One region of the Citrobacter sp. C1 genome, then DNA from elsewhere that is predicted to be linked to it. Evidence: predicted binding sites of a transcription regulator. Region 1 holds the regulator's gene; each other region holds the start of a gene.
The links. Region 1 encodes Fur, which represses iron uptake genes when iron is present. Its sites were predicted from a motif close to ATAATAATGAGAACNACTATCAA; they were not measured.

Region 1 (10,446 bases):
GTCGATAAATTCTATCAGGCCGATAAAAAAACCAAGGTAGATTACCTTCATTCGGTCGGCGCGAAATATGACTTCAAAAACAACCTGTTGCTGGAAGCGGCATTTGGTCAGTCCGAAGGCTATGTCGATCAATACTTCGCGAAAGCCAGTTACAAATTTGATTTAGGCGGCAATCCATTCACCACCAGCTATCAGTTCTACGGCGCACGCGATAAGGTTGATGACCGTACCGTTAACAATATTTATGACGGTACCGCCTGGCTGCAGGCGCTGACCTTTGGCTACAAAGTGGCAGAAGTGGTTGATCTGCGTCTGGAAGGTACCTGGGTGAAAGCGGACGGACAGCAGGGCTATTTCCTGCAGCGTATGACGCCAACCTATGCCTCCTCAAACGGTCGTCTGGACGTGTGGTGGGATAACCGCTCTGACTTCAACGCCAACGGCGAAAAAGCGGTTTTCTTTGGCGCAATGTATGACCTGAATAACTGGAACCTGCCGGGTTGGGCTGTGGGTGCCTCCTATGTTTACGCCTGGGACGCGAAGCCATCGACCTGGCAGACTAACCCGGATGCATACTACGACAAAAATCGTACCATCGAAGAATCGTCTTACAGCCTGGATGCGGTCTACACCCTGCAGGACGGTCGTGCGAAAGGCACCATGTTTAAACTGCACTTCACCCAATACGACAACCATTCAGACATCCCGAGCTGGAGTGGTGGTTACGGCAACATCTTCCAGGATGAGCGCGACGTGAAGTTCATCGTGATTGCACCATTCACCATCTTCTAATGCCAACCGCGGCAGGCCAGGTGCCTGCCGCAACGTTGAGGACTGTTCTATGAAAAAACTGATACTCATCGCCGTCATGGCATCTGGGCTGGTGGCCTGCGCACAATCTCCGGCGCCAAAAGAAGACAGCCGTTTGAAAGAAGCCTACAGCGCCTGCATCAACACCGCACAGGGATCGCCAGAGAAAATCGAGGCCTGCCAAAGCGTGTTAAACGTGCTGAAGAAAGAAAAGCAGCACCAGCAGTTTGCCAATGAAGAAAGTGTTCGCGTACTGGATTATCAGCAGTGTATCCAGGCGACGCGTACGGGCAACGATCAGGCCGTTTCGGCCGATTGCGACAAGGTATGGCAGGAAATCCGCAGCAAGAACACAGCGCAGTAAAATGACAGGTAAAAAACGGGCGGATAGTCTCCGCCCGTTGCTGTTTTTGTTAACCCAGAATATTCAAATAGGCACCCAGTATTGATACGACAACGATGCCAATAAGAATGCGGGAAATTTGGATGTTCTTCCCTAACAGATAATACATTACGCCAAATGCCCCCATCGGTAACAGACACGGCATAATATCGTTTAAAATCTTTTGTAACGGCACGGCATAAGCACCTTCGCCAATCACAAAGGGAACGTTCAATGAGACCATGGTGGCGGTCATTCCTCCTATGACCATCAGCCCCAATATTGCCGCACCGTAGGTGATTTTCTGCATCATTCCCGACTCCTCCATTTTTTTGAAGAAATCAGCACCCAGTCGGTAACCGCCCATCAAACAGAAGTAGCGGATAAAGTAGTGGGGAATGTTAAACACCAGCAGGAACAGTAGCGGTCCCAGAATATTGCCGGATGATGCTAATGAAATCCCCAACCCCGCGGCGATAATACGCAGCGTTCCCCAGAAGAATGAATCACCAATACCCGCTAATGGACCCATCAGCGATGCCTTCACGGCGTTGATTGAGCTGGCGTCGAAGTCATCGTCGAGCATCCGGCGCTCTTCCATGGCTGACGTAATCCCCAGCGGCAGCGTCGACAAGTGAGGCGTGGTATTAAAAAACTCCAAATGCCGGACCAGCGCGTCGGAGATTTCCTGGTCGGTTTTACACGTTTTACGGATAATGGGCACCATCGAAAAGGTATAACCCATATGCATCATACGCTCATAGTTCCACGACGATTCCATGGTCAATGAGCGGAAATAGACGCTCCAGAGATCGCGTTTGGTAATTTTGACATCAGAATTCGTTGTCATCGATGACCTCTTGTTTTTTTGCTTCGTTATTAACGAGTACGATTGCGAGGAACAGGCCAAACAGGGCGATCCCGACCAGCGGTAGTTTTAAATATGCCGCTAGTAGAAAACCAAAGAAGAAATAGGGGAATACTTTTTTGTTGATGATCATTCTCGCCAGCATGGCAAAACCGAGCGCCGGTAAGATGCCCGTGGCGATAGTCATTCCCGTCATAATATCTTTGGGGATCGATTCGAGAATGGCATTAACCACCGGCGTCCCAACATAAAAAGCAAAACCAACCAGAATCGCAAACGGCACGGAACAGGCGAGGGTAGAGTAAATATGCATGCGGACCACGCCGCTGATATTGGCATTTAACGCATGTTTGTCTGCGCGACGGCAAAATATCGGCAAGACAAAGATATACACGGCGTTTTGTAATACCAATACCAACGTAGCAATAGGTACCGCAAGAGCTACGGCAGTGGCCACGTTTTGCCCAGAGGCAATGGCAAAGGCGGTGCCTAAAATACCGCCAGACGTCACATCAGGGGGATTAGATGCGCCAATCTGGAATGCGCCTAACAGCACAAGTTCAATGGCCGAACCAATAATGATGCCATTGGTGAGATCGCCCATAATTAGCCCCACCAACGGCCCCATTACGATCGGACGTCGGAGCATGGCGGTACCGAAGATGGAGTCCAGGTAACCGACACAGGATAAACCACCCAATAAAAAGGATTGCATTAGTAAGCTCATATCCACTACCTCATCCCAGTAAGGCGATAGCTTTCAGTCGGGTATCGTTCGGTACTTGCCTGATCTCAAGTTCGACACCTTTGTTATCCAGTTCTTTTAATTGTGTAACGTCGTGGTCGGTAATAAATATGGCTTTTGATATTTGACGCGTGCCCGGTGCAGATTTAATCCCACCCAGATTGATACTGACAATTTTTTCGTATTCCATTGCCAACGCGTGTGCATCATTAATCGATGCAACAACAATAAAGAGGTTATATTTTTCTGTCGCGCCGCTTTGTAAGGCTTTGATCGAATCTGCAATATTTTTAATAACCAATTTAACGTTATTCGGTCGCGCCAGGCGCATGGCCGTCATTTTTAACTCATCATTGATGATGTCATCATTGGCAATAAGAATGCAATCGGCCTGCAGCGCCGCAGTCCAGGCAAAAGCTACCTGGCCATGTAATAAGCGATGGTCTACACGTAATAATTTAATCATTTTGTTTAACCTTTTGCATTAGCTGTGAAACGTGTTCGGCACAGACATCGCCGGTGTCTTTATAGGTATCTTTGAAATAACTTCCTACCACTGCACCTGAACCCATGGTCAACTGATGCTGACAATTGTCGAGGGTGATCCCGGCACCAATAATTAATGGAAAGTCACCAATGATGGCCCTGAATTCGCGGATTTTATCTTCATCTGTTTCCTGTCCGGTGGCATCACCGGTGACGACAATGGCGTCACAGCGTTGCATCCCTAGCGTCAGGTCTTCCTGCAAGCTGCGTCCAGATTTGTAGGGTTGATACTTGAAACGTACACCACCGAATACGGCAAAAGAAGCATTGCGACGATTTTCCTCAATAAATTGGGCAAATGAGAGGTCTTCATCGACAGGCAAATGTCCGGCAACAGAATCTAACTGGATAAAGCTGGCGTGATATTTTTTGGCTAACTCAAACCCTTTCTTATCATCGTCTAACAGATTGACGCCGTAGGTAATACCCGGTTGAGTGCTGTCGAGGTAATGCAGCACGCTTTCAACTTGTGCAGGGGTGCCAAAATAGTTTTCAACAATCACCGCATCTACGCCATTTTGTTGATAGATAGCGATCTCTTTTTTTGCATTTTCGAGGACATCACGGTCGTTTTCACCTTTCAAATGCAGCATGGCAAGAATGAATTTATTGTCACCAAATAACGTTTCAACTTTATTTTTCATGTTCGCTCCTGGCATTAAAAATCATCTGATTTTGGGGTGCTGTTGAATAACACATCATTGCAGTACTGGATGGTTTCTTTGGATTCCAGAACGGCGGTTCTAATTAGCGCTTGGGTGTCGTCGGTATCGGGGTTTTCCAGAATCAATGCAATCAGTAACGGTAAATTGAGTCCGGTGATTAAATGCAGGCGCGGATCGTCAAGATGAGTAATAAACTCGTTAGTCACGCTTCCCTTAGAGATATCGGTGATCACAATGGCTTCATCTTGGCTGCCCAACGTGCTCATGAATTTTTGTACGCTGAGTTTGATATCAGGCACATCCTCGGTGTAGGCACACAGCGTGGAAATATCTTCATTTTTACCCACGACCATTTCCAGTGAATCCCTGATTCCATCAGCAAATCTGCCATGACTGGCGAACAAAAACTTACGCATACCGCTCCATGCTCCACAATGAGTGACGACACTACAGGCGTCGCCATAAATGATGAGACTGAATTGAGATAGCAGGAATCATGCCAGCTAATGTCAAAACGGAAGGAGGTGAGAGGGGAGGGTTAATCCATTAGTATGATTTTAAAGGATTAATTTGATTTTATAATATCGTAAATATAGCCGATTTCGCTGAACGGAATGGTGACACTATAGGTATCTTCTATGACACTAAAGGCATCCTGAATCATGCACAGTGTTTCTTTATCACTTTGACTAAGCGTCTGCTGTGCCGGGTAGTTCTCAAGAGGAATCTGACGAATCAAACGTTCCAGCATGCAGCTGGCATGGACATACAGGTTAATCTTCGTCTCATTGGCTAAGCGTTTTTTGAGTAATCTTTCGAGAGTACTGATACAGATATCAAGGTGCTCAAGGATTTTTCCGGTATCCAGAATCGTCAACTGAGCGATGACCCGCTTGAGCGAAAAGTTATGTACCAATCTGTCGTTGATGGTCTGAATCATATCGGTATCAGCAATGCCCTGGAAAACCGTTTCCAGGCGAACATCACCCCGGCCGCTGATCAGGTCATCCAATGAAATATAGGGAATAAAGGGGATATCCGGATTAGCTGTTCCGACAACAGCAATAATGTCATAGAACTGAGACAGTGACTGGCGGGAGGACTCTGAAAGCAGTAGCTGGTGGTCATAGGCGATAACATCCACCCCTGCTTCTTTCGGAATACTGTCTTCCAGCAATGTCTGTATTCGCTGCGCCGTACCCATTCCGGTATAGCAGCTGGTAATGATTACTGGGCGTTTGACCTGCTCTGAATAGATGATTTTACTGTCATTCTTTTGGTAAGAGGTGACGTTCTCAACAATGCTTTCCAGCGGAGCGTTATCTAATAATAACTCACCGACGTGTAGCGCCATTGCCGTGGAGACATTATTAATAATGGCGACAGGGAAATGGATGCTTTTATTGAACTCAGAGTAAATATCCGTTAACGACCCCATATCTACCAGAATGACCAGCCCATTGGACATATCATTATCATTAATGTACTGCAGTATATTACTGGCGATATCTTTGATGGCCGTGTCGATAGGCATATCGAAGGAGGCAAAAAGGGTTTCACCCAACATGCGGTTCACGACATTGGCAATACTGCTGGCCGTTGCATAGCCATGTGCCAGAATGACCGCTTTGGTTCGTGGTGCAACGGTCACCATCTTCATACTTTTCAAATATAGCGTGAAGAAAACGTCATCTTCCTGGGTAATCTTGAGATCAAATCGCTGGGCGATCTGTGTTGATAACATACTCGCAATCAGGTTCTCTTCTGCCAAATATTGGCTAATATACTGATGTAAATTTTTGAGCGTTTTTTTATGCGCCAGGATGCCGTCATTACCCTGCTTATTTTTAGTGAATAAATACCATGCTAAGCCGTACAGTCGATTACCGTTAAATTGGACCGAATGTTTGCTTTCTATCTGCTGAACAATATCCTGGATAGTATTGAGATGTGAATAAATGGTCGGGTGATCGTTTTGTGCCGTTGGGTTAAATATGATCTTATCGAACAGCGTATCGATTTCACGAGAGACTTCTGGGAGCAGTACATTTTCGCTATTTTGCTGAAACAGGCTGAAGATCTTATCCCAGAATTCACTAATAAAATGGTTCAACGGTACTACAGGGAGAACCAATTGCTGTAGCGTCATCGAAGGGGTAAATACGACAGCGGTTCCTACAACCTGGTGATTAATTTGCACACCATGCGGCATAAAGCTGTCTGGTAGATCGTCTAAGTGTAAAGAGAGGCACTGATCTGCTTGAGACTTTGCAAAACGCGTGGCACTCAGGCAGGTGATGGTATTTTTTAATTCACCGATATTTCCGCTGTAGATGTGTCGTTTTAAGACGTTCAGCACCTGTGGGGACAGTTTGATATTGCGCTTGAGCAGTTTCGACTCATGCAGGAAAAAGGCATAAATAAACTGGATTTTTTCCGCTTCACCGCGCTGTTCCAACGAAGGAATGGCAATATTCAGCGGGATACGACGTATAAACGTTTCCAGAAAATACTCTTTGGGCGAGACGGTTGTGGCGAAAACCAGTCTGACCTGAGCGCTGATTTCTTTTTCGCTTTCCCCCATGCGACGAAAACGCCCGGTATCCATAAAGGTGAATAACTTTTCCTGACCCTCCGGATGTAAGCGGTGGATCTCATCCAGAAATAGCACCCCTCCATCGGCTTTTTGCAGAAGTCCTTCGCTGGTTTTATCTGCCCCTGTAAATGCACCTTTGATATAGCCAAAGAGGTGACTCGAAAGTAATTCAGGGTTGTTGGCATATTGAGCACAATTGAACGCAATAAATGGCGCGGTGGGGGGCAGGATTTTCTTCTCCACAGCTCGCTGCCAGGATAATTGTGCCAGCATGCTCTTACCGCTGCCGGTCGGGCCATACAGCATTACTGACAGACCGTGAGGGGGATAACAGATCGCGGTATTCAATTTTTCTATAACGGGGACTAAACTTCCCTGGGAACCGATCAATCCGGCAAACGTGTCTTGTTGTTTATATTGATGCTTTTTTAGCTCAGCGGCGCCTGAGAAGACGGATTGACTGACACGAAAAAACTGTTCTTCAAAAACGGCTTTGTGCAGAAAATAGACGGGCCGGGTATTCAGTTTTATGACCAGATTATCGTCAATGAGCTGATTCAGATAGTGGCTGATGGTATTACGCTTCACATTGAAGTGTTCTGCCATCGTTTGGGCCGTATGAAAGTCGTCCAGCGAGTCAAAAGAAAAATGACGGGTCTCTTCTGCCAAAAATGCAAAGATCTCTTCTTTTAACACCGTGAGCCTCTTAACTGTTCCATGCGGGTTCTAACGTCTGGTGCGCATATAAAAGTAACAAAAATAAAATGTTGTGGGACATCATGGCTCATTTGGAGTTTTTGAGTCATCACGTTTTCTACGCGTGTTATTTTGATTTAGCCGCGGGGGAGGTTATCACATTTTGCGGATAGTCGGCGGATGGTTGGCGGTGATTGTGACTATTTCGTACTTAAATTTTACTGATACGTTAATCCCCGGCTCAACGTTGAGCGGGGGACTGACGTGATTCAAAACTTATTTTGCAACACCGTCGTGCGCATGCTCATCTTCGCGGCAATCGCCTTCAGCGCAGTGGCCGTAAAGATAGAGGCTATGGTTCGTTAAACGAATACCATGTTTAGTGGCAATCTCACGCTGGCGCGCTTCGATAGAGTCATCGCTGAATTCGACCACTTTGCCACAGTCGAGGCAAATCAGGTGATCGTGATGATGCTGTTGAGTCAGTTCGAAGACGGATTTGCCCCCTTCGAAATTATGGCGGGTCACGATACCGGCATCATCAAACTGGTTCAGTACGCGATACACGGTCGCCAGACCAATCTCTTCACCCATATCGATCAGGCGTTTATATAAGTCTTCCGCACTGACGTGATGGTTATCCGGTCCCTGAAGAACTTCCAGAATTTTTAAACGAGGAAGCGTTACTTTCAGGCCAGCCTTCTTTAATGCGGTATTGTTGTCAGTCATGCGGAATCTGTCCTGTAGCTAAACGGTTCACTTCATTAAAAGAAGTGACAGAAAATGCACTTGAGATAATGCGTATCATTATAGAACTGCCACGCCTAAATGAAAACTGCAAGCCTCTGGCAAATATTGTTAATCAAAACGTGGTATCGCCAACAAACACACTGTGCAATACCCGATTGGCATCCAGCCATTGTACAGGGTCAGGCGAGAAAGTTACAAATTTGTAGCAATTATTTTGATTGGTTTTATCTATTGATGCGGCACAGATGAAGATCTGCGCCGCACGAAATTAGGCGTTAATAATCTCGTCGAGATGCAGTTCTGCTGAAATCTGCTTAACCCATTTTTCAACGCGTTCTGCGGTCAGTTCAGGCTGGCGATCTTCATCGATAGCCAGGCCGACAAAGTGGTCGTCGTCAGCCAAACCTTTGGATGCTTCAAAGTGGTAACCCGCCGTTGGCCAGTGACCGACGATGGTTGCGCCGCGCGGTTCGATGATGTCGCGAATCGTGCCTAACGCATCGCAGAAATATTCTGCGTAATCTTCCTGATCGCCACAGCCAAACAAAGCAACCAGTTTACCGTTAAAATCAATGTCTTCGAGGGTCGGGAAGAAGTCGTCCCAGTCACACTGCGCTTCGCCGTAGTACCAGGTCGGGATGCCGAGCAGCAGAATGTCATACCCTTCCAGGTCTTCTTTGCTGCTTTTTGCAATGTCATGTACATCGGCAACGTCTTTACCAAGCTGTTTTTGAATCATTTTTGCGATGTTTTCGGTATTACCGGTGTCGCTGCCGAAAAAGATGCCAGTGATTGCCATGAGTAAAATAACCTCTTGAAACTTATTGAAATGGTGGTGGCGCATTGCCCACGGATAAGGGCAATCATAGCAGAACAGTCAGGCATGCGGAAACAGCAAACACGCTGGACTGCACTCTGTGCTACACGATTTATGATTTATACCCGTCATACTTCAAGCTGCATGTGCGTTGGCTTTCCTCGCTCACCCCAGTCACGTACTTATGTACACTCCTGGAGATTCGCTGCGTCGCCGCCTTGATGCAACTCGAATTATTTAGGGTATAGAGCAGAATTTCAGACTATGCCTGACCACGCAATGTGGCGAGTTGGATCATCAGCATTTCTTCAATGAGTTCACTGCGGCTCATATTACGCGCATCAGCCAGCTCATTCAGCGCGTCAACGGCGTCGGCGTTCAGTTTCAGTTCGACACGCTTAAGCCCACGAACTTTGTCGCGTTTAAGCTGATTACGTTTGTTAATACGTAACTGTTCATCACGCGAAAGCGGATTGGTTTTGGGTCGTCCCGGGCGACGCTCCTGCGCGAACAGATCTAATGTCGTACGGTCCGTTTGTTCTTTGGCCATGATCTTGGTGACTTCGGGGAAACAATCAGCCAGGCGTCTGCCCGGATGGATAGCGCGCCATCATACATCAGCAGGGGAGGCGCGCCAACGCCCACGCACGTAATCGCGCGCGGACGCTGAGTTTTTAATCAGTTAGCCTGTTCTGTCAGATAACGACGGATGGCGCGCAGCACGGCTTCGGGTTTTTCTGCATGCACCCAATGGCCCGCGCCGGCAATGACATGTGCCCGTGCCTGGGGAAATTGCGCCAGCAATGGGGCTCGATACGCTTCAGTAACGTACGGTGAGTTCCCCCCAGGGATGAACAGCGCCGGGTGATCCCAGGCCGGAATGGTTTCCCAGCCGACAATATGCGGATACTGATCCCACAATACCGGGACGTTAAAGCGCCATTCACCGTCTATAAATGATTTCAGCAGAAACTGGATCACGCCTTCTTCTTTAAGATGTTGGCGCATCACGCTAGCCGCCTGCTGGCGCGACGCGGCTTCTGTATCCGTCACCGCATTAATCGCCGCAAATATCTCATCGTGACGGCGGACCTGGTAATCAACCGGGGCAATATCGATAGCCACCAGCTTATCGATACGTTCCGGTGCCAGGGCGGTTAGCGCCATCACGGCTTTGCCCCCCATTGAATGGCCAATAAAGGTGGCTTTTTCTATCTGTTGGGCATCCAACGTATCCAGCAGATCTTGCGCCATCGCCGGGTAGTTCATCTCCGGAGAACGGGGTGAGAGGCCATGATTTCGCATATCAACCTGGATGATATTGTGATCGACAACCAGAGAGCGGGCCAGTATGCCCAGATTGTCCAGGCTGCCAAACAGCCCGTGCACCAGGACGATGGGAGAATTATTGTGCAGGTTTTGTGCAGATTGCGCTCGGATATTCAATTTCATGGCAAAGTTCTTTTTTTCACGCTAGCGGGTTAGGGTATCATGTTGACCATTCTGCCACACGGCTGCAACAACTACGGTTACTCCGAGTTTTTCCGGCCATCGGGCTTGACGCTATCCGC
Region 2 (10,446 bases), 1.2 Mb from region 1:
GAACGCCAATATTGCCGAGCGTAGAGGCCTCAACAGGCCCGGACATGACGCGGATACCGCATGCATCCGCGCACAGTTGGTTGAGCAGGGCGTTCTGGCAGCCGCCGCCAACAATGTGCAGTTGGTTGAAGGCGTGACCACGAAGGTGTGCCAGTTCCTGCAGGACGTCGGCGTACAGCAGCGCCAGACTGTCGAAAATACAGCGCGCCAACTCAGCATCCTGAACCGGAACGGGTTGACCGGATTCGCGGCATGCGGCCTGGATTTCTGCGCTCATATCAACTGGGTTGATAAAGCGATCGTCGTTCGGGTTGACCAGGAATTGGCAGGCCGGTAGCGCTTCGGTTTTCGCGATCAGCGCGGGCAGGTCGGTAATCTGCCGCTCTTTTAATACGCGTTGCAGCAGCCACAACCCCATAATATTTTTCAGCACGCGGTAACGTCCTTCCGCGCCGCCTTCGTTGGTGATATTTGCCGCCAGCGCGGCCTCGTTGGCATACGGTGTTTTGCTCTCAAACCCCATCAGGGACCAGGTACCGGAAGAGAGATAAGCGCTGTTGTTATCGGCCAACGGTGAAGCGATGACCGCGCTGGCGGTGTCGTGGCTGGCGACGGCAACCACCGGGATCTGATTTTTCTGCGGGCAGATCCAGTGACCAATCACGTTCCCCGGATGCGTTGGGCGACCAAACCAGGCTTTGTCTGCGCCGGTCCATGCCAGCAGGGTGTCATCCCAGTCGTCGGTGTTGATATTGACCAACTGCGTAGTGGTGGCGTTGGTATATTCCCAGTTCATTTCGCCGGTCAGGCGGTAGCCGAAGTAGTCGGGGATCATCAGGGCATGCGCCACCTGTGGGACCAGCTCTGGCTGCTGTTCGACCAGCGCGCGGAGCTGATACAGGGTGTTAAAGGGCAGAAACTGAATGCCGCTCCGACGATATATCTCGCTGTTACCCAGTTGCGCTAAAGCTTGCGACATCACGCCGGTAGTGCGGCTGTCGCGGTAAGAGACCGGCAGACCGACGCGCTGACCGTCTTTACCGATCAGGACGTAATCCACGCCCCAGGTATCAATCCCGATGCTGTCAATCAGGATGCCTTGATCGCAGACCTTCTTCAGCCCCAGGCGAATGTCGTTTTCCAGGCTGTCGATATCCCAGGTGTCAAAACCGTCTGTTTTTTGCAGACAGTTCGCGAAACGGTGGATTTCACGCAGCGTCAGGGTGCGGTGGTCACTGTCGTAACGTGCCAGCATTACGCGTCCGCTGGATGCGCCGAGATCGACAGCGACACAATGGCGAAGAGTCATAGCGAGGTCCTTCTGAGTTTTATTGCACTCAGTCTAAGAACCCCTGGAACGGCGTACCTTCTTGTTAGTGACAGTCACAATAAGCCGCTGGCAGCATGGCAAAGGTGAACGTGATGCTGTTCACAGTTTCGTGTAATGGGCGGGATTTTGTCTGATGTGACCCCTTCCGCATTTCCCGATCTTTCCTGTCGTTTCTTGAAGAATTAACCGTGTTTACGCACTTTGGCGTCAAAAATTTAAGGTGAGGGTCATAACCCTTAATTACTATGCAGCCATGTTCATTTGATCTGGAAGGAAGTCATCATGACCGTACTGCATTGCGTGGATTTTTTTCCGACAGGTAAAGCGCCTGTGGCGATCGAACCGCGACTGCCCCAGACTGCTTTTCCCGAGCATCATCATGATTTTCATGAAATTGTGATAGTTGAGCATGGAACAGGTATTCATGTTTTCAATGGACAGCCCTACACCATTAGCGGCGGGACGGTCTGTTTTGTCCGCGATCATGACAGACACTTATATGAACATACTGACAACCTGTGCCTGACAAATGTACTGTATCGTTCCCCGGATGCGTTTCAGTTTCTGGCTGGGTTAAACCAGTTGTTACCTCAGGAGCAGAACGGTCAGTATCCGTCCCACTGGCGCGTGAATCAGGGCGTACTGCAGCAGGTCCGTCACTTGGTGGGGCAAATAGAGCATCTTGGTGAGGAGATGGATACGCCGACGGCGGCCAATCGCGAGATCCTGTTTATGCAACTGCTGGTGCTGCTACGCAAAAGTAGTCTGATGGAAGCGGCAGCGGATAACGATGCGCGACTAAACCGGCTGATGGCGTGGCTGGAAGATAATTTTGCCGACGAAGTCTGCTGGGATGCGGTGGCTGAGCAGTTTTCGCTCTCTTTACGCACCTTGCACCGCCAGCTCAAACAGCAAACCGGGCTGACGCCGCAGCGCTATCTCAATCGCCTGCGGCTAATCAAAGCACGGCACTTATTGCGCCATAGCGATGACAGCGTTACGGACATCGCTTATCGCTGCGGTTTTGGCGACAGTAACCACTTTTCGACGCTATTTCGCCGGGAGTTTAACTGGTCACCGCGCGATATTCGCCAGGGCCGCGACGTCATGGCCGGAAGCAGCCTCCAGTAACGCGAAAGCTATCAACGTTTTTTACCGTCCGTTTGCTGATAATCATACCCTTTAATGCCGGATGGCGGCTGCGCCTTGTCCGGCCTACATGAATGCCCTGTAGGCCGAATAAGCGCAGCGCATCCGGCAAGCGTTCAGGTTGAGGTGATGTGGTGGCGAATCAGCTAGTCCTTCTGAAATCAGACTTTTTTGCGAGCGAACAGCAGGCCGTCGCCGTCGCCGATCGCTATCCGCAGGATGTGTTTGCCGAACATACTCATGAGTTTTGTGAGCTGGTGATGGTCTGGCGTGGCAATGGTCTGCATGTTCTCAACGATCGGCCGTATCGAATAACCCGTGGCGATCTGTTTTACATTCGCGCCGCAGACAAACACTCGTACACCTCTGTTAACGACCTCGTCCTGCAGAATATTATCTACTGCCCTGAGCGGTTGACGCTGAATCTGGGATGGGAAGATGTGATCCCCGGTTTTAACAACGGCACGCCGTGCCAGCCCCACTGGCGGCTGGGCAGTGCCGGTATGGCTCAGGCTCGACAGGTGATTAGCCAACTGGAACACGAAAGCCAGCAGCGAGATCCGTTATGTAATGATATGGCGGAGCTGTTGTTCGGACAGTTGGTGACGCTTCTCAAGCGCCATCGTTATGCCACGGATAGGCTCCCGGCCACCACCAGTGAGACACTGCTGGATAAGCTGATCACTGCGCTGGCCGGCAGCCATGAGCATACCTTTGAACTGGATAAATTCTGTCAACGGGAGCAGTGCAGCGAGCGCGTGCTGCGTCAGCAGTTTCGCAGCCAGACTGGAATGACCATCAACCAGTATCTTCGACAGGTGCGGGTCTGCCACGCTCAGTATTTGCTGCAACATAGCAAGTTGATGATTGGTGAGATTTCTATGCGTTGTGGCTTTGAGGACAGTAACTACTTTTCGGTGGTGTTTACGCGAGAAACCGGGATGACGCCGAGCCAGTGGCGTCATCTCAGTAATCCGCAGGACTAGCTGGCCATTCCCAGACCGACAATGTTTGCGGCAAGGATAATCACCACGCAGCCGAGGCTCAGCACGCTGACAGGGCGTTTTCCCGCATTGCTCCACTCTTTCATGATCAGGCCGACGATACCGCCGCACAGGACGTAGAAACTCATGTGCAGCATCCAGCTCATGTAGTCATACTGCGCTGGAATTTTGGCATGGCCCCAGGCGTAAAAGAAGAACTGGAGATACCACATCAGACCGGCAAGGGCTGAGAACAGGATGTTGCTGATAATAAGTGGTTTTGCTAACGAGAAGTCGGCTTTTACCGACAGGTTCTTCATTTTTGCCAGACGAATGAAGCAGAATCCCAGGTTGATCACCGCACCGCCGCCCATAATGACTACGTAGCTTGGCAGAGCGACATACAAAGGATCGATACCGAGCGCAGCGGCGGCTTCGTGCATCGGTTTAGCCGCATCCATGGCAAAGGACATCCCTGCGGAGAAAAAGCCGCACATCACCGCCAGTATTAGACCTTTTTTCAGGTTGAACTCTTCGGCTTTGATACCCATCTTGCGTTCTTTTAACTGTCCTGCTCGAGTGACTATCGCCACGCCGATCAGCGCGACCAGCACACCAAGCAGGGTCATACGCCCACCCGGCGTGCCGATGAGCACGTCAAATTTACCGGCAATGATTGGTGTCATTAAGGTGCCAACAATCAGCGTAATGCCGATAGCGATGCCGATCCCCATCGACATGCCGAGATAGCGCATGGTCAGACCATAGTTGATATTACCGATCCCCCACATTGCGCCGAATAAAAATACCGGTAGTAGTGTGGACGCGCTGAATGAACTGTAATAGGCCCAGAAGTCTGGCAGCAGGATTGCGCTGACGAGCCAGGGCAGGATCAACCATGAAACAAAACCGCCTATGGACCACATGGTCTCCCAGGACCAGTGCTGTACCTTTTTAAAAGGGGCATAAAAACAAGCGGCACTAGCGGCACCGATAAGATGCCATAATATCCCCATCGTAATTGCGTTACCCATTCTGGTTCCTTTTAAATTGTCGTTCTAACTGGATGAAAATCACCCGTTTTGATATTCAAAAGTCTAAAGAGTGAGCAATGAATTAACCTTCAGCATGCTGCCGTAGGATGGGCAATGCTGGCAAAATTCAGGGGATGAAAAGGATGTTGATCACAAATGCTGATCCGCCCCTCTTTTTTGAGAAGGGCGATAATATTAAGGGTTAGCAGATTTTTACCGTCTGAATACCGAGTAGCCAGGCGAGTTTTTCCAGTACCTCACCATGATGACCAAGGCCAATGCTGCAATGATGGGCTGGACCGCCCATGCACCATTGTGTGGTGAAATCGCGAGCCGATAACGGGAAGCGATAGCGGCTGTTGGTATTGCCGATATCCAGGACTTCACCTGCCACTGCTTCCCCTTCGGCATACTGCAAACGCACCCCGTTTTCGGCATCTTCAATGACCGAAAGAAAGGTTACCGGGCCCGGTTTCACGGTCATCTGGATAGACACACCTTTACCCGGTTTACCATGATAAACCGGCAGCGGAACCAGACGCACCGGACCATCGGCCATCAGCGGGTGCGCCGGGCCATCATGTCCCCACAATACAACATCATCAATAAATTCAATTCCATATGGCTCAGAGAATGAACCACCCGCCCCCAGAAGCTGCTGAATTTTCATCGCCAGTACATTTTTGATTTCATATTCACCTGCCACGGGAATACCACGGTGGGTGAGTAGTGTGTTGCCAAGAATGATTGAGGTGATGATGTTCTCGTAAGCATTGCCGTTTCTACCTTCGTAGTAGTAGGCCAGTGCACCGAGTGTGTTCTGGGCAATCAGTTTATCCATGGCGCAGGCGGTGGTAAGTGCGCGATCAAGCTCTGCCGGTTCGCATGTCGGATCCAGCTGAAGTACACGGTACATTTCCTGTTGTTTGACGCTGAGATCTGTCTCGCTGACCTGCTCGCGGTATTCCGCCAGCTCACACATTTCCAGTGGCTTAAAGCGTACGCCCAATTTGGCGGACAGGTTCGTCATATTGCTGTAAACGTCCACCATGCCGTCATAATAGTGTCCGAGTACGCCGACCTGACAGTTTGCCAGCATCTGGCGGGCATTAAGGGCCTGTAACCACTGTGCCATTTGTTGCCAGACGTACTCATCGCCCTGTAACGCACCAACAATCAACTGAAAGCGGATATTCGCACGATTAAATACGTTTGCCAGTTCGGGCGCGCTGCAGGCCTGGCAGTGCGCCAGCCACTCTCCAGTACGTCCGCCCCGATCGGGAATTTGGCGGATTGCCGAATAGGGCAGACCAGGCTCCGGCTGTAGGGCCATAATAATAACTGGCTTATTGATACTCTGTACAAGGGGCAGAACCGTTGCGCTGAGTGCGTAGGTGCTAATGTAAAGACAGACCGCATCGACCGGCTGCTGTTGTAATCGCCTGATAAGAGCATCGGCTTTATCGACGTTATCAATCAGGCCGCCATTAATGACGGTGGCCTGTTGCGCCGTCAGACGCTCATCAATCGTTTGCAGGTAACCCTGCAAGCGTGACTCCAGGCCAGCAAACTGGGGCCAGTATGTGTCGAGGCCGATTCCGAAAAGGGCGATGTTGACAGACATAGCAATATTTCCTTGTGAGATAATCCGCAGACTATCTCGTGCTTTGTCTCCCATGTCCTTTATGTCGCTGCCTGTTTCCTACGCAGGTTGGCAAAATTCGCCTGATTTTCCCGGTGGCGCTCACATTTTCATCTTGCAATAACCCTGTAAAAAATACGGCATTGATAATCATTTTCAATATCATTTAATTAACTATAATGACTCAACTGCTTACGCGGCGTTAACACTGGCCGCCCGACAATACTGGAGATGATTATGAGTTATACACTGCCATCCCTGCCGTACGCTTATGATGCCCTTGAACCGCACTTTGATAAGCAGACGATGGAAATCCACCATACCAAGCACCACCAGGCCTATGTAAACAACGCGAACGCTGCGCTGGAAAGCCTGCCTGAATTCGCTAGCCTGCCTGTTGAAGAGCTGATCACTAAACTGGATCAGCTGCCAGCGGATAAGAAAACCGTACTGCGTAACAACGCAGGCGGCCACGCTAACCACAGCCTGTTCTGGAAAGGTCTGAAAACCGGTACTACGCTGCAGGGTGACCTGAAAGCGGCTATCGAACGCGACTTTGGCTCTGTTGATAACTTCAAAGCTGAATTTGAAAAAGCAGCGGCAACCCGTTTCGGTTCTGGCTGGGCATGGCTGGTACTGAAAGGTGACAAACTGGCTGTGGTTTCTACTGCCAACCAGGATTCCCCGCTGATGGGTGAGGCTATCTCTGGCGCTTCCGGCTTCCCGATCGTGGGCCTGGACGTTTGGGAACACGCTTACTACCTGAAATTCCAGAACCGTCGCCCGGACTACATCAAAGCGTTCTGGGACGTGGTGAACTGGGACGAAGCTGCGGCGCGTTTCGCGGCGAAAAAATAAGCCCCATACAGCCTGATGGCGTAGAGCGGTAACGCTGTATTGCCTGATGCACTTACCCGGCCCACATCATGATGCGGGCCGGGTAATATTAACGCCCAAACACCTCATCAATTATTCGGCATTGGTCCTCGTTTAACTCCCCACCTGCATTACGCGAAACGCCGGTGCAATAGCCAAACTTACGCGACACCACGGTTTTAATGGTGGTGACAAAATCCTCGCCAATAGCGTAGATGGACATGTACGTGCCAATCTTATCCTGAATATCACGCAACGCTGCCAGGTCGCCCTGTTTAAACGCCTCGCGTGCGTGGACAAACAGCTCAGGCATCACGTTATTTAGGCCAGAAATAATCCCCGCGCCGCCTGCCAGCAGGTTGGGGATGTAATATTCGTCGTAACCGGAGAGTACGGCAAAATCTTTGCGTACAGCGCGGGTGGTCTGAATCATACTGCGGGTATGGGACTGGCAGTCCACGGTGTCTTTGATACCGGCGAAGTTCGGGAATTCCCCGGCCAGGGTAGCAACCAGCTCAGGTGTTAAATCACAGCCGGTACGGGCCGGGAAGTTATAGGCAAACCATTGACCGCTGAGTTGTTGCCCTAACTGGCGGAAGTAGCTCAGCAGCTGCGTTGCCGTTTGTCCGTAATAGTAAGGTGGCAGGATCATGACGGCATCGTATCCCGCGTGATACGCTTCCTGCGCCATCAGTAGCACATCATTCTGGCAGGTGGATGAGACGTTGGCGACCATCTTCAGCGAGCTCATAGCTCGGGCTTCACGGATCAACTGCAGCCTTTCGTCGAGCGTAAAGGAGGCAAATTCCCCAATGCTTCCCATCAGCAAAATAACGTCGATCTGTGCCTCGGTAAGGCGTTTGAGATGCTGGCTCAGACCGTTGAAATCGATCTTGCCGTCATTGTCCATTGGCGTAATGGAAGGACACCAGACGCCAGCAAATTGCGATTGACCCGTCACGTTGTCGACTCCTTCATTGAAATGTTGTTTCAAAACCAACTTACATTGATAGCATGTGTCCCTACGTTTCACACCAACCGTGCTCTCATTTTGAGCGAATAGGGTAGAATAAATAGGGTGTAATGGGGAAAAGTTATCGGGAGAGGGAACAGATGCGATATCCGGTTGATGTATTTGCAGGCAAGATTCGGGATTACACGGGAAGCCGCCCCAGTGCGATTGCGAAAGTTCAGGTCGATGGCGAGCTGATGCTGACCGAATTAGGGTTGGCAGGGGATGAACAGGCAGAAACGAAAATTCACGGTGGGCCGGACCGCGCGCTGTGCCATTATCCGCGTGAACACTACCTACACTGGCGACAGGCTTTTCCTGAACAGGCAGAGTTGTTTGTCGCGCCCGCTTTTGGCGAGAACCTGTCAACGCAGGGCATGACGGAAGAGAATGTTTTTATTGGTGATATCTTCCAGTGGGGTGAGGCGCTGATTCAGGTCACACAGCCACGCTCGCCGTGTTTTAAGCTGAATTTTCATTTTGCTATTAGCGACATGGCAAGCCAGATGCAGGATGCGGGCAAGACCGGCTGGTTGTGCAGCGTTATCGCACCCGGCATGGTATCGGCGGATGCGCCGCTGGTACTGGCGTCTCGTGTGAGTGACGTTAGCGTGCAAGAGGCCATCGCCATTGCCTGGCATATGCCGTTTGATGACGACCAGTATCACCGTTTGCTGTCGGCGGCGGGGCTGTCAAAGAGCTGGACCAGAACCATGCAGAAACGCCGCTTAAGCGGCAAGATCGAAGATAATTCGCGGAGATTGTGGGGAAAATAAGGCGATTATTGAACCTGTAGGCCGGATAAGATGCGTTAGCATCGTCATCCGGCGCAACAGGCACAATTACGCACGTTTATACAGCGGCAGCCAGAGCACCAGGCGCAGACCACCCAATGGGCTGTCTTCGGCCTTGACCCAGCCACGATGCTGCTGAATAGCGGTTTCAACAATTGCCAGACCCAGACCAGTACCGCCAGATTCGCGATCGCGTGCTTCATCGGTACGATAGAACGGACGGAAAATCTGTTCTCTGTCTTCGGGGCTCACGCCCGGACCATCATCGTCCACGGTGATGGTAATCCCGTCTTTATCCACCGCGAAGCCCACTTCAATCCTGGTGTGTGAGTAGCGCAGGGCGTTGCGAACAATGTTCTCCAGCGCACTTTCCAGCGTATTCGGGTTACCGTACAGCGGCCACGGCCCTGGCGGGAAGTTAACTGTGAACGATTTGCCCATCTGCTCGGCTTCAAAGGCGGCGTTATCCAGCACGTCACCCCACAGGTGATTCGCCTTCACGGTTTCACTGACCAGCGCGTTTTTCTGCTGATTGCGCGACATGACCAGCAGATCGTTGATCATGCTGTCCAGTCGATGCGCTTCCATTTCAATACGCTCCAGCTCTTTGCTCTCGCCGCTACGACGGCGCAGCAGCGCGGTCCCCAATTGCAGACGCGTTAACGGCGTTCTCAACTCGTGAGAGATGTCCGACAGCAGGCGTTGCTGTGAGGTCATCATGCGTTCCAGCGCCGTCACCATCTGGTTAAAGCTGGCACCTGCCGCCAGGAATTCTTGCGGACCGGCTTCCAGTTCAGGATGCTGACGCAGGTTACCCTGCGCCACTTCATCCGCCGCATTTTTCAGCTTACGAGCCGGTTTTGCCAGACTCCAGGCCAGCCAAAGCAGCAACGGAGAGCTGACTAACATGGTCACGATCAGCAGTAACAGCGGTCGGTCAAACAGCAGGTTGATGAAGTCAGATTGTGAACTGCTGGCAGGCCGAATGAGGTACAGTTGGTAGTTATCTTCGCCATCTCTGACGGAGAAAGGCCCAACCATTTCAACACGACCGTATTTTTTCTTTTGCGGATGATCGGCGTTATCGGCCTGACCAATAAAGTTACGAATGATCTGCATTTCGTTGCGTTCTGCGCCGATCACGCGTCCTTCCGTCGTAACAAGTAATAACCGCTGTCCCGGCGGCGCCCACTTGTCTATCGCTCGAAACAAGCGACGCCACCACATCAAATCGTTGGGCGGATCGTTCGCCAGTTCAGCTTCAACGTGCTGCTCAATCATCAACCCCTGGCGCTGTTCGCTATCCAGTAGCTCGGTCATCTGGCGTGAGTCGAGCTTGGGTAACATCAGCACCAGCATCAGCACCAGTGCCAGCGTTAACCAGAAGATGGCAAAGATGCGTGCGGTTAAACTTCCTATCATGAAGCGGAGACCATCAGATAGCCGCGACCGCGCAGGGTTTTAAACCACGGGTGCCCGTCTTTACGCTCCGGCAGCTTACGACGCAGGTTCGAGATATGCATGTCGATAGCACGATCGAACGGTGTCAGGCGTTTGCCCAGCACTTCCTGGCTTAAATGTTCACGAGAAACCACCTGGCCGAGATGCTGCGCCAGCAAATACAGC
Region 3 (10,446 bases), 1.8 Mb from region 1:
AGACCGCCGTCAGGCGATCCTCAAATCTATCGGCGAGCAAGGCAAACTGACCGACGATCTGGCGAAAGCGATCAACGGCACGTTAAGTAAGACCGAACTCGAAGACCTCTACCTGCCATACAAACCTAAACGCCGCACCCGTGGGCAAATCGCCATTGAAGCGGGTCTTGAGCCGCTGGCCGACCTGCTGTGGAACGATCCCTCTCACGACCCAGAAACCGAAGCAGCCAAATACATCAATGCCGAAAACGGCGTGGCGGATACCAAAGCGGCTCTCGACGGCGCGCGCTACATTCTGATGGAGCGTTTTGCCGAAGACGCCGCGCTGCTGGCAAAAGTCCGTGATTACCTGTGGAAGAACGCCCATCTGGTTTCCATCGTAGTGAGCGGGAAAGAAGAGGAAGGCGCCAAATTCCGCGACTACTTCGATCACCACGAACCTATTTCCACCGTTCCTTCTCACCGAGCACTGGCGATGTTCCGCGGGCGTAACGAAGGCGTGCTGCAGCTTTCTCTGAATGCTGACCCGCAGTTCGATGAGCCGCCAAAAGAGAGCCACGGCGAGCAGATTATCCGCGATCATCTGGGTCTGCGCCTGAACAACGCGCCGGCGGACAGCTGGCGTAAAGGCGTTGTCAGCTGGACATGGCGCATCAAAGTGCTGATGCACCTCGAAACCGAACTGATGGGCACCGTGCGCGAACGTGCGGAAGATGAGGCCATTAACGTCTTTGCCCGCAACCTGCACGACCTGCTGATGGCCGCTCCGGCCGGGTTGCGTGCCACTATGGGTCTCGATCCTGGTCTGCGTACCGGCGTGAAGGTCGCGGTTGTTGACGGGACCGGCAAGCTGGTGGCGACCGACACCATTTATCCGCATACCGGACAGGCAGCCAAAGCCGCCGTTGCGGTGGCCGCGCTGTGCGAAAAATACAACGTTGAGCTGGTGGCGATTGGCAACGGTACCGCATCGCGTGAGACCGAACGCTTCTTCCTCGACGTGCAGAAACAGTTCCCGAAAGTGACCGCGCAAAAAGTGATCGTCAGCGAAGCCGGGGCCTCGGTGTACTCTGCTTCTGAACTGGCGGCGCTGGAGTTCCCGGATCTCGACGTTTCCCTGCGCGGTGCGGTGTCTATTGCCCGCCGTCTGCAGGATCCGCTGGCCGAGCTGGTGAAAATCGACCCGAAATCGATCGGTGTCGGCCAGTACCAGCACGACGTTAGCCAGACCCAGCTTGCCCGTAAATTGGATGCGGTAGTCGAGGACTGCGTAAACGCCGTCGGCGTTGATCTGAATACCGCCTCCGTTCCGCTGTTGACTCGCGTAGCCGGTTTAACCCGCATGATGGCGCAGAACATTGTTGCCTGGCGTGATGAGAACGGTCAGTTCCAGAACCGTCAACAGTTGCTAAAAGTCAGCCGTCTGGGGCCTAAAGCCTTTGAGCAGTGCGCGGGCTTCCTGCGCATTAACCACGGCGATAACCCGCTGGATGCCTCAACCGTTCACCCGGAAGCCTATCCGATAGTGGAACGCATTCTGGCCGCCACCGAGCAGTCGCTGCGCGACCTGATGGGCAACAGCACCGAATTGCGTAACCTGAAAGCAGCCGACTTTACCGACGAGCGCTTCGGGGTGCCGACCGTAACCGACATCATCAAAGAGCTGGAAAAACCGGGTCGTGACCCGCGTCCTGAGTTCAAAACCGCACAGTTTGCTGACGGCGTAGAAACCATGAACGATCTGCTGCCGGGCATGATTCTGGAAGGCGCAGTCACCAACGTCACCAACTTTGGTGCGTTTGTCGATATCGGCGTTCATCAGGACGGTCTGGTGCATATCTCCTCGTTATCGAACAAATTCGTTGAAGACCCGCACACCGTGGTAAAAGCCGGCGACATTGTGAAGGTGAAAGTGCTGGAGGTTGATCTACCGCGTAAGCGTATCGCCCTGACCATGCGTCTGGACGAACAGCCGGGTGAAACCAATGCCCGTCGCGGCGGCGGCAACAACGAGCGCGCACAGGGTAACCGCCCGGCGCCTAAAGCCGCAAAACCCCGTGCTCGTGAGGCGCAGTCAGCCGGTAACAGTGCGATGATGGATGCACTGGCGGCGGCAATGGGTAAAAAGCGCTAGTGTGACGCGTGTGCCGGATGGCGGTGTAAACACCTTAGCCGGCCAACTTGTCGTTATTAATTTGTAGGCCGGATAAGACGCGCGAGCGTTGCCATCCGGCCTATTTAATATATTTATCGCTTTCCGTCACAATATATTTATCACTTTATTAACAGCTGAAACCTTAATTAAACATTAATAAATTCCAATAGTTTCTCCCGCGAATCATTCGTGTCAGACCTGAATAAATGTTGAGCCATATCAAAATTGACTCAAATTATTCGCCAATCCAACATTCCGTCACATTTATTCTATTGATGATAGAAACCATTCTCATTATCATTGTTTTGTTGATTATTTACTCTTTCCTTCGTTGGCTAATCATCTGGTCTCATGCCGCCTTTCGCCCCATGAGGTAATCATCCAGTTAGCGAGATATAAGTAGGTCCCTATGCAATTCACTCCAGACACTGCTTGGAAAATTACCGGTTTTTCTCGTGATATCAGCCCGGCGTACCGGCAAAAGCTCTTGTCGCTCGGCATGCTGCCAGGCTCATCGTTCAATGTGGTTCGCGTCGCCCCATTAGGCGATCCTATCCATATTGAAACACGCCGAGTCAGCCTGGTGTTGCGGAAAAAAGATCTGGCGTTATTAGAAGTGGAAGCGGTTTCCTGTTAATACAGTGAGTCTATAAAAATGAAAAAACTAACCATTGGTTTAATTGGTAATCCTAATTCCGGCAAGACAACATTATTCAATCAGCTTACCGGCGCGCGTCAGCGTGTGGGTAACTGGGCTGGCGTTACCGTTGAGCGCAAAGAAGGTCATTTCTCGACAACTGACCATCAGGTTACGCTGGTGGATTTACCCGGCACCTATTCTTTGACGACAATCTCATCGCAGACCTCCCTCGATGAGCAAATTGCCTGTCACTATATCTTAAGCGGCGACGCTGACCTGCTGATCAACGTGGTTGATGCCTCAAACCTCGAGCGTAACCTCTACCTGACGCTGCAACTGCTTGAACTGGGGATCCCCTGCATCGTCGCGCTGAACATGCTGGACATTGCTGAGAAGCAGCAAATCCGGATTGATATCGATGCCCTTTCCGCCCGTCTGGGCTGCCCGGTGGTGCCGCTGGTCTCAACCCGTGGTCGCGGGATTGAAGCACTGAAGCTGGCTATCGATCGCTACAAAGAAAACGACACCGTCGAGCTGGTACATTATGCCCAACCGCTGCTGCGTGAAGCCGAGTCTCTGGCTGACGCGATGGCCAAAGAGATGCCGCAGCAACAACGTCGCTGGCTCGGTCTGCAGATGCTGGAAGGCGATATCTACAGCCGCGCCTACGCGGGTGATGCGGCACAAAATCTGGATGCCGCGCTGACTCGCCTGAGTGAAACAATGGACGATCCGGCGCTGCATATTGCTGATGCACGTTACCAGTGCATTGCCGCCATCTGCGATACCGTCAGCAACACCCTGACCGCAGAGCCAAGCCGCTTCACCACCGCGGTCGATAAGGTCGTACTTAATCGCTTCCTCGGCCTGCCAGTATTTCTGTTCGTAATGTACCTGATGTTCCTGCTCGCCATTAACATCGGTGGCGCGCTGCAGCCGCTGTTTGACGTCGGTTCCGTGGCACTCTTTATCCATGGTATTCAGTGGATTGGCTACACCCTGCACTTCCCGGACTGGTTAACCATCTTCCTGGCGCAGGGTCTTGGCGGCGGGATTAACACCGTGCTGCCGCTGGTGCCGCAAATCGGCATGATGTACCTGTTCCTCTCATTCCTCGAAGACTCCGGCTATATGGCGCGTGCTGCGTTTGTGATGGATCGTTTGATGCAGGCTCTGGGATTACCGGGTAAATCGTTTGTCCCGCTAATTGTCGGCTTCGGCTGTAACGTCCCTTCCGTGATGGGCGCACGCACGCTGGATGCACCGCGTGAACGTCTGATGACCATCATGATGGCGCCGTTTATGTCCTGCGGTGCGCGTCTGGCGATTTTCGCCGTGTTTGCTGCGGCGTTCTTTGGCCAGAACGGCGCGCTGGCCGTCTTCTCACTGTACGTACTGGGTATCGTCATGGCGGTACTGACCGGCCTGATGCTCAAGCACACCATTATGCGTGGCGAAGCCACACCGTTCGTGATGGAACTGCCGGTTTACCACATACCGCACGTGAAAAGCCTGGTCATTCAGACCTGGCAGCGCCTGAAAGGCTTTGTCCTGCGCGCCGGTAAAGTCATCATCATCGTCAGTATTTTCCTCAGCGCGTTTAACAGTTTCTCCCTGAGCGGAAAAATCGTCGATAACATCAACGACTCGGCGCTGGCGTCCGTCAGTCGCGTAATCACCCCTATCTTCAAACCGATTGGCGTACACGAAGATAACTGGCAGGCCACCGTGGGTCTGTTCACCGGAGCCATGGCAAAAGAAGTGGTTGTCGGTACGCTGAATACGCTCTATACCGCTGAAAATATTCAGGAAGAAGAGTTCAACCCGGCCGAGTTCAACCTCGGTGACGAGTTAGCAGGTGCGCTGGGTGAAACCTGGCAAAGTCTGAAAGATACCTTCAGCCTGAGCGTGCTGGCTAACCCTATCGAAGCCAGCAAAGGCGACGGTGAGATGGCAACCGGCGCAATGGGCGTGATGGGTGCGAAGTTCGGCAGCGCCGCCGCCGCGTACAGTTACCTGATTTTCGTGCTGCTGTATGTCCCGTGCATTTCGGTAATGGGCGCTATTGCTCGTGAATCCAGCCGTGGCTGGATGGGCTTCTCCATTCTGTGGGGACTGAACATCGCCTACTCTCTGTCGACGCTGTTTTACCAGACGGTCAGCTACAAAGAGCATCCGACCTACAGTCTGGTGTGCATTTTAACCGTCATTCTGTTTAACATCGTGCTGCTGGGAATGCTGCGCCGCGCACGCAGTCGGGTAGATATCGAACTGCTGGCGACCAATAAGACGCCAGGTTCCTGCTGTGCCAGCACCACCGGCGATTGCCACTAGGCGGTGAATGATGGCATCGCTTATTCAGGTACGTGATTTACTGGCTCTGCGGGGGCGTATGGAGGCAACACAAATCAGCCATACGCTGCACACCCCGCAGCCGATGATTGACGCCATGCTGAATCAGTTAGAACAGATGGGTAAAGCAGTACGTATTCAGGAAGATGCCGACGGGTGTCTTTCTGGAAGCTGCAAGAGTTGCCCTGAAGGGAAAGCCTGTCTGCGCGAGTGGTGGGCATTGCGCTAACCTGTTGCAATAGGCCGGATGGCGCTACGCTTATCCGGCCTACAAATAGCCCCAATCCCCGAGCGGGATACAGCGCTAGATCTGCTGCTTCAACGCCACCAGCGCGGCACAGAACTCAGCAGGATGCGAAATAAACGGCGCATGTGCCGCTTTGGCAAATATCAACGACTCACTCTGCGGCCACAGTGCATCCAGCATCGGCACGACTTTACGCGGCACCAGACCATCGAGATAGCCGTACAAACGCAGGAATGGCATGCCCAGGGCGCAGAGCGGCTCACGCAGATCGACCATTTTCAGGATCTCCAGCCCACCATTCAGCACCGCCACATCCGGCATCGGTAACGCCAGCACCGTTTTCTTCAGCGCTCGCGCATCCTGACGCGCCGTCTCCGTCCCCATCGTTTGCAGTGCCAGGAAACGCTCCACCGTCCGCTGGAAGTCTTCGCTAAGCTGCTGCTGGAAGCCCGCCAGCACTTCGGGCTTAATGCCAGGCCACTCATCGCGTGCGCTAAAGCATGGCGAAGAGGCGACGGTAACCAGCGCCTGCACGCGCTCAGGATGGGTCAACGCCACCTGACTCGCCACCAATCCGCCCAGACTCCAGCCCAGCCAGATGGCTTTCTCCGGAGCCTGTTGCAAAACGCACTCCGCCATTTCTTCCAGCGGCATCGCACCAAAACCCTGACTGCGCCCAAATCCCGGTAAATCAACCAGGTGCAGCGTAAAATGCGAGCTTAATTCCTCACTTATGCAATGCCAGACTTCCGCATTCAGTCCCCATCCGTGCAGCAGCACAAGATGGCAATTTCCCGAACCCCGGGTCTGCCACCAGATGTCATTCATCAGTTACTGTTCTCTTTTGACCAACAAGGATGAACCTATGCTAACAGTACCAGGATTGTGCTGGCTATGCCGAATGCCGTTAATGCTCGGGCACTGGGGAATGTGTTCCGTTTGCACGCGTGCAACGTGTCAACATGTCTGCCTGTGCCCACAGTGCGGGCTGCCCGCCGCCCACCCCGATATTCCCTGCGGACGCTGCCTGCAAAAGCCGCCGCCGTGGCAGCGACTGATCGCGGTCAGTGACTACGTGCCGCCGCTGAGCGGGCTTATCCACCAGCTGAAGTTTTCCCGGCGTAGTGACATCGCCCCCGCACTGTCGCGCTTGATGTTGCTGGAGGTATTGCAGGCTCGCCGTACCCGTGGCCTTCCCCTGCCGGATCGGCTGATTAGCGTTCCACTCTGGCAACGCCGCCATTGGCGCAGGGGATTTAATCAAAGTGACTTACTGTGTCGCTCACTGGCACGCTGGCTGGGCTGCGACTGGGACGGTCAGGCCATCACACGAACTCGCCCCACCGCCACACAGCACCATCTCAGCGCCCGATTACGCAAACGCAACCTGAAAAATGCGTTTCGCCTTGAATTGCCGGTGCAGGGACTCCATATGGTTGTTGTGGATGATGTCGTCACTACCGGAAGTACCGTCGCGGAGATCGCGCAGCTGCTTTTACGCAACGGCGCGGCGACTGTCCAGGTATGGTGCCTGTGTCGAACCTTGTAGAGCCTCGATGATGGGCGTATTATAACCAAGTAAAATAGTCAACTATTAGGCCATTACTATGATCCATATTTCCGATGCTGCACAAGCGCACTTTGCCAAACTGTTGGCAAATCAGGAAGAAGGGACACAAATTCGCGTATTTGTGATTAATCCCGGCACGCCTAACGCTGAATGCGGCGTTTCTTATTGCCCGCCGGACGCCGTGGAAGCAACCGACACCGCCATTAAATTTGACCTGCTGACCGCTTACGTTGATGAACTGAGCGCACCGTACCTGGAAGAGGCAGAAATTGATTTTGTTACCGACCAGTTAGGCTCCCAGCTGACCCTGAAAGCACCTAATGCGAAAATGCGTAAAGTGTCTGATGACGCACCGCTGATGGAACGCGTGGAGTACATGCTGCAGTCACAGATTAACCCACAGCTGGCTGGCCACGGTGGCCGTGTCTCCTTGATGGAAATCACCGACGAAGGCTACGCAATTCTGCAATTCGGTGGCGGCTGTAACGGCTGTTCAATGGTCGATGTCACACTGAAAGAAGGCATCGAGAAGCAGCTGCTGGCTGAATTCCCGGAGCTGAAAGGCGTTCGCGATTTGACCGAACACCAGCGCGGCGAACACTCTTACTACTAGTATCCGTAGGCCCGATAAGACGCATCAGCGTCGTCATCGGGCATTGATGCCGGATGGCAGCGTAAACGCGTTATCCGGCCTACACCCCTGCATTTCTCCGCATATGTTCTGCAACAATCCCCCTATAATTTGACCTGCCTCTCATAATTTAAATTTTGCCTGCCCAGGTGATTTTCAATCACTACATGTTACCCGTATCATTATCGCACGCACCTGGAACACTCATAACAGCCAGCTAAACTACGTAGTTTTGAAGGCAATCAGCATTGGTGCCGTAATAACTCTGTTCCCGGTCGGGACAATCAGAATTTGTCATCTAAACACTGACGTTACCCATAACAAAGTAAAGGCCAGGTAAATCATGCCATTAGTCATCGTTGCTATCGGTGTAATCTTGTTACTCCTCCTGATGATCCGTTTCAAAATGAACGGCTTCATCGCTCTCGTCCTGGTGGCGCTTGCTGTCGGATTGATGCAAGGGATGCCACTGGATAAAGTCATCGGTTCAATTAAAGCCGGCGTCGGCGGAACCCTTGGTAGCCTCGCCCTGATTATGGGTTTTGGCGCCATGTTGGGCAAAATGCTGGCAGACTGCGGCGGTGCGCAACGTATTGCCACCACGCTGATTGCTAAATTCGGCAAAAAGCACATCCAGTGGGCCGTGGTATTAACCGGCTTCACCGTGGGCTTTGCGCTGTTCTACGAAGTGGGCTTCGTGCTGATGCTACCGCTGGTATTCACCATCGCTGCCGCCGCGAACATCCCGCTGCTGTATGTCGGTGTGCCAATGGCCGCTGCGCTGTCTGTGACCCACGGCTTCTTGCCGCCACACCCGGGTCCGACCGCAATTGCCACCATTTTCCACGCCGATATGGGTAAAACCCTGCTGTTTGGTACGATTCTGGCGATCCCGACCGTTATTCTGGCGGGTCCGGTGTATGCGCGTTTCCTGAAGGGCATTGATAAGCCAATCCCGGAAGGTCTGTACAGTGCAAAAACCTTCACTGAAGAAGAAATGCCAGGCTTTGGCGTCAGCGTCTGGACCTCTCTGGTTCCGGTCGTGCTGATGGCGATGCGTGCTATCGCGGAGATGATCCTGCCGAAAGGCCATGCCTTCCTGCCGGTTGCAGAGTTCCTCGGTGACCCGGTCATGGCAACGCTGATTGCCGTTCTGATCGCGATGTTCACCTTTGGTCTGAACCGTGGACGTTCGATGGATCAGATTAACGACACGCTGGTGTCCTCCATCAAGATCATCGCAATGATGCTGCTGATTATCGGTGGTGGCGGTGCATTCAAACAGGTACTGGTGGACAGTGGCGTCGACAAATACATCGCCTCTATGATGCATGAAACCAACGTCTCTCCGCTGCTGATGGCATGGTCAATTGCCGCTGTACTGCGTATCGCACTGGGTTCTGCTACCGTGGCAGCCATCACCGCAGGTGGGATTGTGGCACCGCTGATTGCAACGACCGGCGTGAGCCCTGAGCTGATGGTTATTGCAGTCGGCTCCGGCTCCGTCATCTTCTCCCACGTGAACGATCCGGGCTTCTGGCTGTTCAAGGAATACTTCAACCTGACCATCGGCGAGACCATCAAGTCATGGTCAATGCTGGAAACCATTATTTCGGTATGCGGTCTGGTAGGATGCCTGCTGCTAAATATGGCTATCTGATGTAAAAAAGCCGGGATTTTCCCGGCTTTTTTTTACTTCTTCTTCGCGGCAGCTTTTCGCCGTTTGTCCAAATCCTTAATCAGCTTGTTCACCCCGCCATCGGCAAACATCGCCTCAAGCGTCGTCGTCAGCTTACGCCGCCAGTTTTTGTACTGGTCGCTGGTCCCCGGAATATTGACCGGCTCCGCCATATCCAGCCAGTCCTCCGGCTGCAGGCCCAGTAGGGCGCTGTTGCTGTCGGCGATATAGCGCTGCATACCCCGGTTGAGGATCGGCGTCATCGACATCAACGACGCCTTGTGTCCGGCGCGTTTTGGCAGACAGCCGTATTTGTGCAGCGCATCCAACAGGCCCTGCTTCGCCAGTTCACGGTCCTGATACAACCCGCGCAGCACAACTTCATCCGGGTACAGCCCCAGCGTTTTACCGAGCGTCAGATCACCGCTGTCCCAATAGCCTTTAAGCGTAGGAAGGTCATGCGTCGCCGCGACTGCCATTGATTGTTCCGGGTACGCCTGCGGCGCGCGGAAGTTCTTCTCATGGTCATTCTCAAAATAGAGCACTTTGTAGGAATACACGCCGCTGTCACGCAGCTTGCTGACAATTTCTACCGGTACAGTACCCAGGTCTTCACCAATCACCATACAGTGATGACGTTGACTTTCCAGCGCCAGAATAGAAAGCAGGTCGTCGACCGGGTAATGCACGTAGGCGCCGTGATCGGCAGTTTCGCCGTAGGGGATCCACCACAAACGCAGCATCGACATTACATGGTCAATACGCAGCGCCCCGCAGTTCTGCATATTGGCACGCAGCAGCTCGATAAACGGCTCGTAGGCGCGCGCGGTGATGATATGCGGATCCATCGGCGGCAGGCCCCAGTTCTGACCGAGCGGACCAAGAATATCCGGCGGTGCACCAACGGACGCTTTCAGGCAGTACAGCTCACGGTCACACCAGGTTTCCGCCCCACCTTCTGCTACGCCGACCGCCAGATCGCGGTACAACCCGATAGGCATTGCAAAGCCCTGACTGGTTTCCCAACAGGCAGCAAACTGGGTATACGCCAGCCACTGTAGCCAGAGGTAGAAATCCACTTCATCGCGGTGCTCTGCGCAGAACTGTTTCACCGCCGGTGAGTCCACCGTCCGGAAGTCTTCCGGCCACGCAGGCCAACCCCAGCGCGACTCA

Region 2: a site for Fur is predicted at 6,282-6,304, ahead of sodA (superoxide dismutase [Mn]). Genes of this name have one in related genera too.
Region 3: a site for Fur is predicted at 2,434-2,456, ahead of feoA (ferrous iron transporter A). Genes of this name have one in related genera too.

The regions. Positions count from the first base shown of each region.
Region 1 covers NZ_CP115035.1:3,591,006-3,601,451, reverse strand. Annotated here, with positions in the region: gene chiP (chitoporin) at 1-792, shown strand, start outside; gene chiQ (ChiQ/YbfN family lipoprotein) at 842-1,174, shown strand; gene IB214_RS17450 (PTS system mannose/fructose/sorbose family transporter subunit IID) at 1,224-2,042, opposite strand; gene IB214_RS17445 (PTS sugar transporter subunit IIC) at 2,026-2,787, opposite strand; gene IB214_RS17440 (PTS sugar transporter subunit IIB) at 2,798-3,271, opposite strand; gene IB214_RS17435 (BtpA/SgcQ family protein) at 3,264-3,995, opposite strand; gene IB214_RS17430 (PTS sugar transporter) at 4,010-4,432, opposite strand; gene IB214_RS17425 (sigma 54-interacting transcriptional regulator) at 4,582-7,308, opposite strand; gene fur (ferric iron uptake transcriptional regulator) at 7,585-8,037, opposite strand; gene IB214_RS17415 (ryhB-regulated fur leader peptide) at 8,030-8,116, opposite strand; gene fldA (flavodoxin FldA) at 8,327-8,857, opposite strand; gene ybfE (LexA regulated protein) at 9,138-9,425, opposite strand; gene ybfF (esterase) at 9,554-10,327, opposite strand.
Region 2 covers NZ_CP115035.1:4,833,372-4,843,817, reverse strand. Annotated here, with positions in the region: gene rhaB (rhamnulokinase) at 1-1,309, opposite strand, end outside; gene rhaS (HTH-type transcriptional activator RhaS) at 1,613-2,461, shown strand; gene rhaR (HTH-type transcriptional activator RhaR) at 2,614-3,465, shown strand; gene rhaT (L-rhamnose/proton symporter RhaT) at 3,462-4,496, opposite strand; gene IB214_RS23125 (L-fucose/L-arabinose isomerase family protein) at 4,699-6,120, opposite strand; gene sodA (superoxide dismutase [Mn]) at 6,376-6,996, shown strand; gene IB214_RS23115 (dihydrodipicolinate synthase family protein) at 7,085-7,975, opposite strand; gene yiiM (6-hydroxyaminopurine reductase) at 8,128-8,802, shown strand; gene cpxA (envelope stress sensor histidine kinase CpxA) at 8,869-10,242, opposite strand; gene cpxR (envelope stress response regulator transcription factor CpxR) at 10,239-10,446, opposite strand, start outside.
Region 3 covers NZ_CP115035.1:306,475-316,920, reverse strand. Annotated here, with positions in the region: gene IB214_RS01480 (Tex family protein) at 1-2,134, shown strand, start outside; gene feoA (ferrous iron transporter A) at 2,565-2,792, shown strand; gene feoB (Fe(2+) transporter permease subunit FeoB) at 2,811-5,129, shown strand; gene feoC ([Fe-S]-dependent transcriptional repressor FeoC) at 5,140-5,376, shown strand; gene bioH (pimeloyl-ACP methyl ester esterase BioH) at 5,452-6,222, opposite strand; gene gntX (DNA utilization protein GntX) at 6,260-6,943, shown strand; gene nfuA (Fe-S biogenesis protein NfuA) at 7,002-7,577, shown strand; gene gntT (gluconate transporter) at 7,939-9,255, shown strand; gene malQ (4-alpha-glucanotransferase) at 9,288-10,446, opposite strand, start outside.